2 regions of the Synechococcus sp. Nb3U1 genome follow, and region 2 is predicted to be linked to the other one. Evidence: riboswitches for the same ligand, from Rfam matches in the RefSeq annotation. Region 2 holds a riboswitch; the other holds the start of a gene.
The links. A riboswitch is a leader RNA that binds a small molecule or an ion and turns the genes downstream of it on or off. The one in region 2 is predicted to bind cobalamin.

Region 1: linked by a shared signal. The riboswitch ahead of L1047_RS09690 (HupE/UreJ family protein) and the one ahead of L1047_RS03210 (TonB-dependent receptor plug domain-containing protein) in region 2 are both predicted to bind cobalamin.

What each region holds. Positions count from the first base shown of each region.
Region 1 is NZ_JAKFYQ010000001.1:2,034,047-2,041,619, reverse strand. It holds gene L1047_RS09705 (bifunctional metallophosphatase/5'-nucleotidase) at 1-1,781, opposite strand, end outside; gene L1047_RS09700 (MGMT family protein) at 1,985-2,338, opposite strand; gene L1047_RS09695 (hypothetical protein) at 2,476-2,988, shown strand; cobalamin riboswitch at 3,123-3,265, shown strand; gene L1047_RS09690 (HupE/UreJ family protein) at 3,293-3,970, shown strand; gene ndk (nucleoside-diphosphate kinase) at 4,065-4,514, shown strand; gene rimO (30S ribosomal protein S12 methylthiotransferase RimO) at 4,642-6,024, shown strand; gene rpiA (ribose 5-phosphate isomerase A) at 6,169-6,861, shown strand; gene L1047_RS09670 (NHL repeat-containing protein) at 7,378-7,573, shown strand, end outside.
Region 2 is NZ_JAKFYQ010000001.1:701,115-708,687, forward strand. It holds gene L1047_RS03200 (DUF7676 family protein) at 1-342, opposite strand, end outside; gene L1047_RS03205 (DUF1636 domain-containing protein) at 374-784, opposite strand; gene L1047_RS03210 (TonB-dependent receptor plug domain-containing protein) at 856-2,814, opposite strand; cobalamin riboswitch at 2,856-3,007, opposite strand; gene L1047_RS03215 (formylmethanofuran dehydrogenase subunit E family protein) at 3,048-3,587, opposite strand; gene L1047_RS03220 (mechanosensitive ion channel) at 4,190-5,800, shown strand; gene L1047_RS03225 (phosphodiester glycosidase family protein) at 5,898-7,079, opposite strand; gene nifB (nitrogenase cofactor biosynthesis protein NifB) at 7,118-7,573, shown strand, end outside.

The DNA.
Region 1 (7,573 bases), 1.3 Mb from region 2:
ATATTCGAGAAGCTTTTGAAGGGATAGTCATCCCCACCGTTGGCCAAGAAGCCTAGTGTCACCATACGGAAGGTGCGGTTGGGATCCCCTTGCACCTGGCCATTTTGCACCACAACATCCCGCCCAGTGGGGGTATCGACCCGCAGCGAGAGCACCCGGGATCCCGGCGGACGAGAAGGATCGAAACTGAAGGCAAAACCACCAATTTGCGGGAAGCGCCCGGGCGTCGCACCCGGCTGAGTTTGAGCCACCCCATGCTCGGCCACCTGTTTCAGCTCACTAGCAGTCACCGTCAAGAGAGACAGACCATTATTGAAGGCCAGGGAACTCTCAATATCCAACTGGGAGATTTGCCCAGACTGCTTGCCCGCATCCGGGTTGGCCAGGGGAGGGATCCGTTGCACCGGCTCACCACCGCCACCACCCGTGGTCGCTCCAATCGGAGCGCGAATACCACCGCCATTCTTGAGGGAGATTACCGTGCTGGGGTCAATGGTTTTGGCGTAGGCCAAGTTGGCATCGGCAGTTAAGTTACCCAGGTTGGTTTCTTCAGTACGCACCTCAGCCCGCAACCCATTCAAGAAATTGGTGGTGGAGCCAAAGGTACGGCCATCCTTAGCACGGATGATATTGCCGATATCGTTGGCAACCCGTAGCACATCGGGATTGGGGGTGCCTCCCACCGCTGCTACCCCTTGGTCATCGGTGGCATAGGCCCCGCTGAGGGGATCCACAGCACTGATCACCCCATTAGCATCAAAGCTAACCACCAAGCGACCGACATAGCGGTAGTTGGAAGCCGCATTCACCACCGCCACTGGCTGCCCACTGGGAGAGATGCGCAAAATAGGGTAGTCACCGGTGCGGCGATCCGGCAGATCCGTGCGCAAGCGATCTTGGGGCTTAGCGAGCACACGGTGGGATCCGCCCGCGATAATGACATCCACATTCCGCAATTGGCTGGCCAAGTTCACTTCGTTTTGAAGCTGCTGCAAGTGGGCCAGCAGAAAGATCTTGTTAATGCCCTGAGCGGTTAGCTCATCGACAAAAGGCTGCAACACAAAAGCATTCACTTGGTCGGTCTCGTCAAAGCTGCCCTCAATGGTGACCTCAGGCCCAGGGCTAGAAATCCCTGCCAGACGAGTGGTGGTGGCCCCCACCAGGCCAATTCGCTCTCCACCCACCGTAATCACAGCGGTTTTGGCAATTTTGCCACGAATAGAGCTGGCCTCCTGGCCATTGGCAGTCAGATCAGAGCTGGACAGCTCCCCGGTGCCACTAAAGCTAAGGTTGGCACTCAGATAAGGAAAGCGAGCCCCAGCATAGCCACGCCCACTGTCGGGACGAATCAGGTCGCGGATTTGGCGAGTGCCCTGGTCAAACTCGTGGTTACCAAAGGCGGAAGCCTCAAATCCAATGGCATTGAGGATTTCGATATCCGCCTTGCCGGGAGTGCGGTTATACCGGCTGTCAAGAGAGGGATCCGTGCTGGCGTTGTAGAAGGGACTGGGAATATAGTTGTCGCCGCTAGAGAGCACTACCGTATTGGGAAATTGGGGGCGCAGGGCGTTCACCACCGCTGAAAAACGAGGGGCATCCTGCACCGCCGCCAAAGAGGCTTCTAGGTCGCTAGCATGCAGCACTTGCAGGGTAAAGGCCGGCGGCTGAGTCGATAAGACCACACCGGGATCCGTACCGATAAAGCCTGCACCGCCGCCGGTAGCCACTGAGCTACTACCGCTGCTACCACAGGCACTGGCCCAGCTGAGCAGGACACACAAAAGACCGATCCATAGGGATCTGGCCAAAGGGTTAAAACCGACCCAGACCCATCCCTTTTCAGAGGGAGATCGGGGCGCGAGACGAGATGCTTTCATAGCGATTGGTTCACTCCATCCACAAGACAAGGCGCGTTCGCGTTCACGCTACCAGGCTTGGGGTAGAGGTTTTGCTATGGCAAGTTTAAGCTTGGATCAAGCTGAGGTTAAGCTTCCCGTTCATGGACTTCGGGATCCCAGCCATACTGCTGCAAATCCACCCGCTCTTCTGAGTTAAAAGGGATCCCTTCCGCCTCCAAAAGAACTTTTTGCAGGTCATCTTGGCCCATGCGAAACGGCGAGTAAGAAATGCGTCCTTGGGCATTGATCACCCGTTGCCAGGGAATATCCGTCTCTTCCCCTTGCAGCCGAAACAGGGCATAACCCACCTGCCGCGCGTAACCGGGATAACCCGCCAGACGGGCCACTTGTCCGTAGGTTGCCACCCGTCCAGCCGGGATCCGCCGAACAACATCATAAAAACGCTGGTAGAGATTAATAGAGGGCGGTTGGGGAAGCACCTGCTGCTCCGCATCGTCTGCACGAAGGGGATTTTAGCCTTTAAGGACACCAGCATTGTTGGTTGTAGGAAACCCGTGCAAGAGCTGTATTCAAACTTGGCCGAGAATGGAAGGAGCCGTCCTAGGGTAAAGAAGCCATGAGCTATTTGATCGCAGTATTGCCGGATCGCATCGCTGCCGAGGCTGCCTATGGCGCCCTGGAAAAGGCAGGATTTTCTCTAAGTCAGCTCAATCTTTTGGGAAGAGGCTACAAAACTGCCGATGACTTTGGCCTGATCGATCCAGCCCGGTCAGCCCGTCAGCTGATGAATCGTATGGCGGTTTGGTTGGTGCCCTTTGGCTTTTTAGCGGGGATCGGGTTTAGCATTTTGAGTGGGTTAGAGACCTTTGCTTGGGCGGGATCCGTTGGCAACCACCTAATTGGTGGACTGTTGGGTGGGGCAGCAGCGGCCATGGGAAGTTTTTTTGTGGGGGGCGGGGTGGGCCTGAGCAGTGGTTCGGGAGATGCTTTGGCCTATCGCAACCGATTGAACGCGGGCAAATATTTGCTCGTTCTGCAGGAAGATGCCGATGTCCGCCTCCGAGAGGCAACTCGCATTTTGCGGCAATTCGAGCCGGAGACTCTACAGGGCTACACCGAGCGCCCTTGAAGATCCTGAGATCTCTCAACGATACATCTAATCTCAGCCCACCCAGAGAGGGGAAGTTCACCGAATGTCATCGGCGGTGACGGCCAGCTGTGATAGGGTTGCGATTGCTCTTAGGGTTTAGGGATCCAACAGAACCCAACTCCAGAGCCAGCGGTTCCGGCGGGGAGCAGCCGTCGGAGGTGAGGGGGAAAGTACGGTGCAAGACCGTCGCTGTCCCGCAGCTGTGAAGGGTGATTTCACCCCAGCCAGAATGCCCGCCGTCTGTTGCAGCTAACGCAATTTCTATTCTGCGAGGTACAGAAGTATGTCTCCATTTTGGCAGGGATCCCTGGCGGGATCTCGCGGTTCTTTTGGTTTGTGGGCCAGACCCTTCCTCAAGATTGTTGGGCTCGGGGTGGGATCCCTATTGGCCCTATCTTGCTTGGCCCCGGCGTTCGCCCACCATGCCTTCGGTGGGGAGATCCCGCAGGTGTGGTGGCAGGGGTTCCTATCGGGGTTGGCTCACCCGCTGATTGGGTTGGATCATCTGGCTTTTATTGTGGCCATTGGGCTGATTTCCGCCGGTCAAAACTGGCGCTACGGGATCCCGTTGGGGTTTGTGCTGGCGGCTCTGGGGGGAACGGCGCTCCACATTGCCGGTATCGATCTGGGGCTAACGGAACTGGGCATTGCCGCTTCGGTCGTGATCTTCGGGCTGCTGCTGGTACAGACGCGGCAGGTGCAGGGGTGGGTGCTGCTGCTGTTCGGATCCCTGGCGGGGTTGTTTCATGGCTATGCCTACGCCGAGGTGATCATCGGGGCGGGATTGATGCCTTTGCTGTCCTATTTGATTGGGTTCACAATCACCCAGTACGGGATCGCGCTGGTGAGTTTGTTGGGGGCGGAGTTTTGGGGATCCCGTTTTCCTGGGCTGAGGCGCTGGGCAGGATGGGGCATTACGCTGGTGGGGTCGGTGTTTCTGACCTTGGCGGTGGTGGGCTAACGGCATGCACTCAATCTGCTGCTCTCTTGCGCTGGGGATCCCTAATCCAGTACAAGGATAACGGTGAAGATCTGTAACAACGAGGGGAAGACACATGGAGCGCACCTTTATCGCCATCAAACCGGACGGTGTGCAGCGGGGCTTGGTGGGCACCATCATTCAACGTCTGGAAAGCCGAGGCTACCAATTGGTGGGCATGAAGCTGCTGCAGGTGAGCCAAGAGCTGGCGGAAACCCACTATGCCGAGCACAAAGAGCGGCCCTTCTTCCCCGGCTTGGTTCAGTTCATCACCTCTGGGCCGGTGGTGGCGATGGTTTGGGAAGGCAAGGGCGTGGTAGCTGCCGCCCGCAAGCTGATCGGCAAGACCAACCCCCTCGATTCAGAACCGGGCACGATTCGTGGCGACTTCGGCATTGATATTGGCCGGAATATCATCCACGGCTCCGATGGGGTGGAAACCGCCCAACGAGAGATCGCCCTCTGGTTTAGCGACTCAGAACTGGTGAGCTGGACGAGTATCGCCCAAAGCTGGATCTACGAATAGCCTCAAGCCCCAGGTTCATACCGCGATCACCAACCGTGCCCACTAAGGCGCACTAAAATAGATCAGCGCCCTGGCACAAGGCTTGAACCCTCCTTTGAGGCGAACGGCTTCTCCTGACTCACCCTTTATGAATCGATTGGACACTGCCCCTCTCATCCCATCCGCCCCAACCTCTAAATCCATTGCCATCCTGCACCTAGGCTGTGAGAAAAACCGGGTGGATACGGAGCATATGCTGGGCTTACTGGCTACGGCGGGCTATCGGGTCGATGGGGACGAAGAGACTGCAGATTATGTCATCGTCAACACCTGCAGTTTCATTGAGGCGGCGCGGCGCGAGTCGGTCAGCACCCTGATGGAGTTAGCGGTACAGGGCAAAAAGATTGTCATCTCCGGTTGCTTGGCCCAGCACTTTCAACAGGAACTCTTGGATGAGATCCCGGAAGCAGTCGCTCTGGTGGGCACCGGCGATTATCACCAGATCGTGCAGGTGATCAAACGGGTAGAGCGGGGGGAACGGGTGAATGCCGTCACCGCCGATCTGGACTATATTGCCGACGAAACGGTTCCACGCTACCGCACCACCCATGCTCCGGTGGCCTATTTACGGGTGGCGGAGGGCTGTGATTATCGCTGTGCTTTCTGCATCATTCCTCATCTGCGGGGCAACCAACGCTCCCGTTCCATTGACTCAATTGTGCGGGAAGCGGAACAACTGGCGGCCGAAGGGGTGCAAGAGTTGATCTTGATCTCCCAAATCACCACCAATTACGGCCTAGACCTGTACGGAGAACCGCGGCTGGCCGAATTGATCCGTGCTCTAGGGGAAATCGACATTCCTTGGATCCGCATGCTCTACGCCTACCCCACCGGCTTGACCCCCAAGGTGTTGGAGGCGATTCAGGAAACCCCCAACTTCTTGCCCTACCTGGATTTGCCCCTGCAACACAGCCATCCAGAGGTGCTCAAGGGCATGAATCGCCCCTGGCAAGGGCAGGTGAACGACCGGGTAATTGAGCGGTTGCGCCAGGTGCTGCCTCAGGCGGTGCTGCGAACCACGTTCATTGTGGGGTTCCCAGGGGAAACGGAAGCGCATTTTGGGCATCTGTTGGAGTTTGTGCAGCGTCATCAATTCGACCATGTCGGGGTTTTTACTTTCTCTCCAGAGGAGGGCACCCCCGCCTATGATCGTCCCGATCCAATCCCAGAGTCTGTGAAACAAGAGCGTCGGGAGCGGCTCATGCAGGTGCAACAGGGGATCGCCTTCCGACGTAACCGTGAGCAGGTGGGCCGAATCGTGCCTGTACTCTTGGAGCAGGAAAACCCCCAAACCGGAGAGTGGATGGGTCGTTCCCCCCGCTTTGCCCCTGAGGTGGATGGGGTGATGTATGTGCGGGGCGGAGGATCCCTGGGATCCCTGGTGCCGGTCCAAATTACCCGTGCCGAACCCTATGACTTGTTTGGCCAAGTGGTGGCTGCCCCAGAGGAGTTTAGTTGGAGTGGGCGGTAGCACGTCCGTGGATGGGCGGTCGGGAGATCAATGGATCAGCCTTTTGGAGATTAGCCTTTTAGCCTACACTGCTAGTGCGTTAACTTCTGTCCCAATGGAAGGATTTCCGCAGGCGAAAGGGGCTCAGCGAAAGAGGAACCGGGAATGGCCACACAAGATGAATTGAAGCAAGCTGCCGCTCGGGCTGCCGCCAATAAGGTGCAATCTGGCATGGTGGTGGGTTTGGGTACGGGATCCACCGCCGCTTTTGCGGTCAGTGCCCTGGCTGAGCGGATGCAGACGGAGGGGCTGCAGCTGATCGGGGTGCCCACCTCGGTTCGTACAGCCGAACAAGCTCGTTCCCTCGGGATCCCGTTGGCCACTTTAGAAGAGCAACCCCATTTGGATATGGCCATCGATGGGGCTGATGAAATCGAGATCGGATCTTTGAATTTGATCAAGGGGGCCGGTGGGGCCTTGCTGCGGGAAAAGTTGGTGGAGGCCAGCGCCGCAGCGCTGATCATCATCGCCGATGCCTCGAAAAAAGTGACCCAGTTGGGTACTCGATTTGCCCTGCCGGTGGAAGTGGTGCGGTTTGGGTGGAAAGCCACCTTTGCCCGCGTGGAGGCGATTGGGTGTACCCCGGTGCTGCGACTGAATGAGAAAGGGGATCCCTACCTAACGGACGAGCAGCACTACATTCTCGATTGCCAGTTTGGCCCCATGACGGATCCTGCCCAGATTGCCGATCAACTGAAGGGCACGGTTGGGGTGGTAGAGCATGGCCTGTTCATCGGCATGGCCAAAGAAGCCATCATCGCGCTCCAGGATGGGATCGAAAGCTTGGTTCCCTCTTGAGTGTTCTTGGCGCAACAGGAAAGGCTAGGCCCAACTTTATCCCAAAACATTGAACGACATTCGCAGCACCTCCACGCCCAGGGGCTTAGCCATCGCTCCAGCCTATTTTGTATTTTGTATAGAATGGTAGGGAATATCTAGGTATGGTGGCTATCCCGGTGCAATTGTGGGTTGGATCCCTAATGCTGGATGAGTAGAACGGGATCCTAGAGAATCCCTGCTCCATTCGGTGAATTTGCCATTTCAAGCCCGGTCGTCTTTTCGCTTCTTCATCTAGCCTTTCGGTGGGGATTCGAGTAAGGATAGAGGAAGTGAGGAGTGTGGCTCACCTGTGGGTGAGGGTGGTTAATCATGAATCGCGTTCAGGGGTTGGGGCATTTGCCCAATTCGCCCGGGGCCTCGTTTGGGAAAGATAGTCTAGCGTTTCAGACAGAGAGAGCAGGCAGCTTCTGGTTGCGGGCTAGTAAGTTTGGGTTTCCGCCAATCTCCAGTCTGTAGGAGAGGATGAGTCGGATCATGCCACGACGGGTTCCTTCTACGCCGCCAACTCTGCCTGTTTTGGGTGCCCTAGTACTGGCTCTCTCTGCTTGTGGCAATCTCTCTTCTTCGACCCTGCCCCCCAGTGTTGTTCCGCCCTCAGCTCTACAACCGGTTTTAACCCCCAGCCCATCTCCGCCTGCGGCGGATGCTCTGACTCTGCAACAAGCCCGTC
Region 2 (7,573 bases):
CAACCGTTGCTTACGTAGCCCAGACGAGGTTTTATTGTAGGGGCCGCCTAAGTGTTCTTCTAAGCATAAATGCAAATGCCAAGTTTCAGTGGCAACCGTCAAATAGCCATCATAGAGCACGCATAAAGAGGGAGGATCTTTAAAGGCAAGTTCCAGCACACCTCCCTCGACAACGTGTCCCAATTGCACCTGTGCCCAGTGCTCCTGAAAGAGGCTGTACAGCAATGGCCCTAAGCAGTCGATGTGGGTAGAGATCCCTTCATAGCTCAGGATCCAGCCCGTAGGAGAAAGATCCTGCCAGGATTGGTAAATTGGGGTAACCCAAGGACTAAAGGCAGCCATCACTGTTCTCCAGTTAGCTCAATTTGAAGGACTATTCAATCTCAATCGGTGGGATCCGAGCAATCACACCTTTTTTAAGAGGACGTTCAGCCCAGGGCAGGATCCCATCGGACTTGGTGAGATACAACTCTGCAGTTTTGAGGATTGAATCGACATCTTTTTCTGGATCCAAATCTCCAAAAATATAGGTGGTCTTTGTGAGGGCAGCCAGCCCAATCACACAGGCATGACTACATCCACTCATGCAGGCTACGGGTTTGAGCTTGAGTTGGGGATTCAGGGGTTGGGATCGCAATTTTTCGAGAAGAATCTCTCCTTGACTGACTCCCTCTCTTTTGCCATTCACCCACTGGGATCCACAGGTGGTGCAGACCCAAAGGTAATGGGTGAGGCTGGGTTGAGATTGAACTTGAGCTTGAGGATCTTGAAGGATCTGGGTCATGGTAGGTTTGGGTTGTAAAGGATGTAAGAAAGCTGGGATCCTTCCTAAGCGTTGATAGTAAAAATGCACCACTAAAATTGACCCCGCAGATTAACTCTCAGGGTACGGCCAACACCGGGATAACCTGGGAATACTTCGTACTGTTGATCCAGGAGGTTATCTACTCCCATTTCTAGGATTAAAGTATCTGAGATGGGGATCCCTCCTTTGAGGGAAAGAAGGGTATAACCAGGGAGAGATTCACTATTGTTATTGTTGGTAAAAAAGTTACCAACTTGATGTAGCAACAGGGATCCATGCCAACCCTCGAAGGAATGATAAGTTAGCCCCAAGTTGAAACTATCCGCCCCGACAAAAGCCAGCTCCTTACCTAGTGTGGCTGAGTTTAGAGCCTCACGAATCCTGGGATTATTGAGAGTATAGTTGACAAAAGCTCTCCAATTTGAATCGAAACGTAGATCCAAGGCGGCTTCCAAGCCGGTATATTCCACTAAACCGATGTTTTCGTAGGATCCTGACGTTTCACTTGTGCTGACAAATGTAATGCCATCTCGGATTCGATTTTGAGAAAAAGTTAGACGAAGAAGACCAATATCTCCCAAAGTCTGATCAAGTCCAATATCAAAACTCTCCCCCCGTTCTGGTCGCAAGCTAGGATTGCCATTCACTTCAAAAAAACCCCGCAACCGAAAGAACAATTCTGAAATCAAGGGGGTACGAAAGCTGCTGGCATAGTTAGCTCGGAGGGTGGTGCCATCCCCCACAGACCAACGGATCCCGATGGCCGGAGAGGTGGCTGAGCCATTCACCAAACTATTAAAATCCTGACGGATCCCTAGGTTGAGATTCAAATTGGATGCTGAATCGTAGTCCAAGCGAGCAAACAGTGCCTGCTGATTGACCCTGTTGTTGTAGTTGACATTGGTGGATCCCTCAGTAAATGAAAACGTGGTATTGCGTCCCGCAATGGAGCGGTAGTCGGCTCCCACTACCCATCGGAGGGTATCACTTGCTTGCCAATCGTATTGCACCTGGGATCCCCAGCCGGTTCTGGCAATAACATCACGGGATCCCTGGGTTTCGGGAGAGCTAAACTGATAGTTGAGATCGTCAAAAAAGACTCTAGCCCGTAGGGATCCATCTCCCTGATCCCAAAGCCAATCTAGATCCAACAACACATCATGGGTGTCTTGAACCGCATCAGGTGAAGGGAAGTTGATACTGCCAGGGACTTGAAATTGCTTATTTAGATATAATCCATTCAAGCTGAAACTGTGATTTTCACTGACTTGCCAGGTGAGCTTAGTCTGGAGATTGTTGTACTCTACTGCTGAGTTTTCTCGGATTCCGGATTGCTCCAACCGAGCAATTTCAAAGGGAAAATCATTAGCACCCTCTAGGCGGCGATAGCTGATCACCCAGCCCAGATTCTCTGCTTGGCCGCGATGCTGGATCCCTTGCTCATTGAGGCCATAGCTGCCAACAGCCGTTTCCAGCAGGGTCTCTGACTCGGATGTGGGAGTTACCGTCACGATGTTGATCACCCCGCCGATGGCATCGGAACCGTACAGGGTGGATCCACCCCCTGGTGCAACCTCAATTTGCTCGATGACATCGCTGCTGATCTGGGACAGATCAAACCCGCCCAAAAAGCCCAAATCGTTGATGGGCCGACCATCCAACAGCACCAATACCTGAGCCGTGCGCCCCCCGCGCATGAATTGAGAGCTGAGTGCTCCCAATTGAGTCCCGGCAGTACCATCGCTGAGGATCCCCGGCAAATAACGCAGAGCTTCCTGAGCAGTTCTAGCTCCCTGCTCCTGGATCTGCTGGCGGGTGATGACATATACAGGCCGAGAAGAATCCCGCAATAACCCCGGGCGACGAAAGGGACTAGTCACCGTCTGGTTGAGAATCTCAGCACTGATACCAGTCTCCAAAACCTCTTCTGGATCCAGTGCTTGCCCCCACACCGGAATCCCAATAACCAAACCTCCCAGCCCAAGGCTGAGAAAAAAAACTTTATTCACAGTCAAGGCTCCCTTTTCCGTGCAACGCGGAACATCAAGGACACGAGCAAAGACCGTAGGCGGGCATCCTGACTGAGAGCTAAGCAGACACCTAACTCATCACAGTTGCGGCACAGCGCCGGATTTACACCGGACTTTCCCCCTCACTCACCGTGGCTGATCCCCACAGTGACCTAGCGGTAGACTTGCACTATACCTCCAAACCTAGAGGATTCCTATCCACCCTGGGGGGACTAAGGCGTAACAGTCACCTCAAAAATCTCCTCATCCGCTAGCCTCAAAACCCGTTGCCCTGCTGCTAACAACTCTTCTCGCGGCAAATCTCGATACTCTTCCAAAAAGGTGCCCAGCACGCGAAATTCCACCTGCTTGCCACTCTCCCGATGAATAACTAGACTAACCATTTCTGTAACGGATCCCACCTCCACCAGCTTCAGATTCATTTTTCCTAAACTGGCACCGGTTCCGGCGTGAAGACCATCTACTATAGAAGTAAACTGGATCTCCTTGGGTGACTTGTGAATCACCTCCACCGCAAAGCGATTTACAGAAGTGTGAGGGGTAGGGCTAAGCAAATCCAGTTCTTTCAGAGCTCTCAGTCCCATGCGATAGCCAGCGACAGCCCAAGGCCCCGCTCCCCCATGAATATCTGTTACCCGCTCTCTCCCCCATGAATATCTGTTACCCGCTCTGCTGTTGCTGACAGCGAGAAAGAAGGCTGCTCCTGCAAAGTTGGAATGGGGCCCCCGTGAGGATGTGCCAGAACAAATAATTGGCCTCCAGGTAAGCTGAGACTAAACAGAAACCCCGATAATGACAGGCAAGACCCTACACTCAAAATCCTAAGCAAGCTAATCATAGGCAGCGGGAAAGCTTGAATGCCCCCTGACACTTGACAATACTATGCTACACTATCTCATCTCATCTGTGGAACTATAACCCTGGCGCTTCAACCTGTCCATACCAGGACAGGGTTTACCAATACTATCTCTTCAAGTCAATATACAAAAATTATTTAGGCTTAAAAAATAAATATAAATTTGCAAAACTCTCTGGATTGTTGTCTGTCATGTCTATTGTAGAATTTGTTTAACTTGATTTGTTACTGCAAGCATTTTCCTGAGATTACAGGATCTACAGTATCTATTGTCTTGGCATCATGTAGCAATGGAGATTGAGAAAAGAGATTAGGGAATAGAATCGGTAGAGAGCTTCGTTGCGACATACATTTTTTGCCTTTCTGTTAGGATTCTGTAAGCTAGAGAGTTTCTGGCACGGCAGTGAAGGAAGTTATTAGGGTTTATTTGCTTAAGCTCGGTAGACTTGGAGGAGCCTTATGGATACCCCAGGAAACATTCAGGATAACGCGATTTCTATGCTGAGTAATCTTTGGTCTCGGCTGCTAGATTTCATGCCAAATTTACTGGCTGCTATTGCTATTTTGATTTTGGGTTGGCTGTTGGCTACAATTATTGCTTCTACGACCAAGAAGCTACTTAAAAAGACTCAACTGGATAATCGAATTGCTGGCTGGATCCTTGGGAAAAAGGAAGGCAGTAAATTGCCTGAGGTAGAAAAATGGCTGCCAGCAACTATCTATTGGTTTATTTTACTATTTGTCTTGGTAGCAGTCCTAAATGCTCTGAAGCTGGAGGTGGTTTCAGCTCCTCTGAATAACTTTTTAGGAGCCATTTTTACTTATTTACCACGAATAGGAGGAGCTACTTTATTGCTGGGTGTTGCTTGGTTGGTGGCTACAGTTGCTCGGTTTGCTGTAGTGCAAGGGTTAAAGCGTTTTAATCTAGATGATCAGTTGGCGCTTGTCTCTAAGGACAGTGCAACTGAAGAAGCGACCCCTCAAGATGCAGGAGCAAAAGTATCTCCAGAGGTTAGCAGAGCTGACGCGACAGCAGGGACTGCAGAGGGTAAAGTTGCTGGAGCTTTTTTGCTGAATGAGACTCTCGGAAACATTCTCTACTGGCTGATCTTGCTATTTTTCTTGCCACTCATTTTAGATGCTCTTGATTTACAGGCGCCTTTACAGCCCTTACAGAATCTAATCAACCAGTTACTCTCAGTATTGCCACGGATTTTTGGAGCTGTAATTATTGGGGCAATTGGTTGGTTTGTTGCTCGGATTGTGCGAGGTATTATCACGAACCTATTGATAGCTGCTGGGGCAAATTCTCTTGGTTCTCGCTTAGGAATGTCGCAACTGGCCCAAAATATCGGCATGGTGGTTTACCTACTGGTTCTAATTCCAGCGGTGATTGCAGCCTTCAATGCTCTTGATATCCGGGCTATTTCTGATCCGGCTGTGGCAATGCTGGAGCAGGTGCTGCGGGCAGTGCCTTTACTGGTGGGAGCGGGTTTCATTTTGGCGGTCTTTTATTTTGTTGGCCAAGTGTTGTCTAATATCGTGACTCAGGCACTACAGGCAATGGGCTTTGACAACATCCTCACCTGGCTGGGTTTGCCTCCTCTGCAGGCAATAGCTCCTGTGGAATCTGAGAATGAATCGAATGAACCGGTTGTGAAACAGCGTACCCCTTCTGAAGTTGTGGGATTGGTGGCATGGGTTGGGGTGGTGCTCCTAGGAGCTATTCCTGCTACAGAGCTGCTGCAATTTGCTGCCCTGACAGATATTGTTCAAGGGATCCTGTTGATTGCTGGGCGAGTCTTAATTGGTGTTTTGGTATTCAGTATTGGCTTGTACTTGGCAAACTTAGCCCACTCATTGGTGCATGGACTGGGGGGACAATCTTCTCAGGTGGTGGCTCAGGCAGCTCGCATTGCTATTTTGATCTTTGTGGGAGCAATGGCTCTGCAGCAAATGGGGGTGGCCACCGATATCGTGGTACTGGCTTTTAGCCTGATTTTGGGAGCAATTGCAGTGGCGGTTGCTCTGGCTTTTGGGCTGGGGGGGCGAGATGTTGCGGCTGAGCAACTTCGTCAGTGGCTCAAGACTTTTGAGAAGAAAGAGTGAAGGGATCCCTGGGTTGTGGTTTGTGATCTCTGCAACAATTTTCGGCTGAACCTTTTGTGTCTAAAATAGGGATCGGAGCAGAAAATCTATGTTTGCTTTAGAGTGGGAAGAAGCCAAGACCATTGTGAACTCTAGGTAGAAGCCGGCGGGGCAATCCACTATCCGCTGGATTCTCAGGGTTGCTGACTTCTAAGAATGGGCGCTCCCAATTCACAGCTTCTCCCTCTAGCACTAACGTAGTAGAAGAATTGCCTCCATCCAAATTCAAAGCATGTCGACAGCCCAACTGCAGCATCAACTGAGCCATCTCCTGCAGGGTAATCCCTTGGTTTTCCTGAGCATTGCCTGCTGTAACCCACAACAGATGTCCGCTCTCCAACAGGCCAATGGCGCTACGAGCTGCTCGCTGAGTGCGAAAAGCAGGCTGAAACTGCTCCCGTTCGGCATCTAACACCACCTGTCCATCCAAAAGCAGCAAAGGCCCGGCCCCCAGGAGGTGAGGATAGGCTTCTAGCTCCGGCGGATCCAAAGCCAAGTGAATGCTGAGACGATCTCCGACAACCAGTTTTTGGGCTTCCAGGGATCCTTCTAACTCCCGTGCCGCCAACACATAGCCCCCCACTGGAATTGGCACACTGACACTGCCCGCCAAGCCCGCCGAAAGAATGGCCTGTACCTGTCCCTCTTGCACCTGGAGAACGGTTTCATTGTCGGTTTGGGTGGTGTAGGTGGATCCCCAATCGGAAGTAAATTGCGAGATCCCAGCCACGATATAGCCTGTGTTGATGCCCATGAGCGGGATCCGATCCCCGATACCATTGCGCAGTTCTGCTTGCATCCGCAGCCGCCCGAAGCGCACTTTTCGCGTCAGCGGGACGGAGTCCTTGCCCTGATCCGACCAAGCTACGACTCCACGGCCCAAAATCGGGCTGGAAATCCAGCGGCCATCCAAGCGGATTGTCCCCAGCGGCTGCCGGGTATTGCGGTTAAAAAAGCCCCCATTAATGGCAGCCAAAGCGCCTTGTTCGCTGGCAAAGGAGGATAATTCTCGTAAACCCACCAACCCTGTCGGTTCAGCCCAAATCGGGCGCAGGCGACCGGCCGATGGCGAAAGGGTCAAAATAGAAACTGGGATCCGATTCCCCCCAACCCACATTTCCTCCTGATACAACGGGATCCCTTGCACCATGCGGACAGGAACCATCTGGGCTTGTGCCGGAGCCGAGTGAATCAGCACCACAGCCATTGCCGCCAGCCAGTCTTGAGTTTTGTTGAACATGTCTTTACCTCCCTGCCCTAAGGTACACCCAACCCCAGGTGGGATCCCCTGCATCCTCCCAGCCTCCCCAACCGGGGAGTGCCTGTGCCTGTAGCAGCAGCTCCGGCCAGACCCTATCCCCCAGTCTGCAGCAGCGCATCGCCACCCACCCCTGCTACAGCCAAGCGGCTCACCATCACTACGCCCGGATGCACGTAGCGGTGGCCCCCGCCTGCAACATCCAGTGCAACTACTGCAACCGCAAGTTTGACTGTGCCAACGAAAGCCGCCCCGGTGTGGTCAGCGAATTGCTCACCCCGGCTGAAGCCGCCCACAAGGTTTTGGTGATTGCTGGCAAAATCCCTCAGTTGACGGTGGTGGGCATCGCCGGGCCAGGGGATCCCTTGGCCAACCCCAAACACACCTTCGAGACCTTTGCCCGCATCGCCGAGCAAGCCCCCGATATCAAGTTGTGCCTTTCCACCAATGGCTTGATGCTGCCGGAGCACATCGAC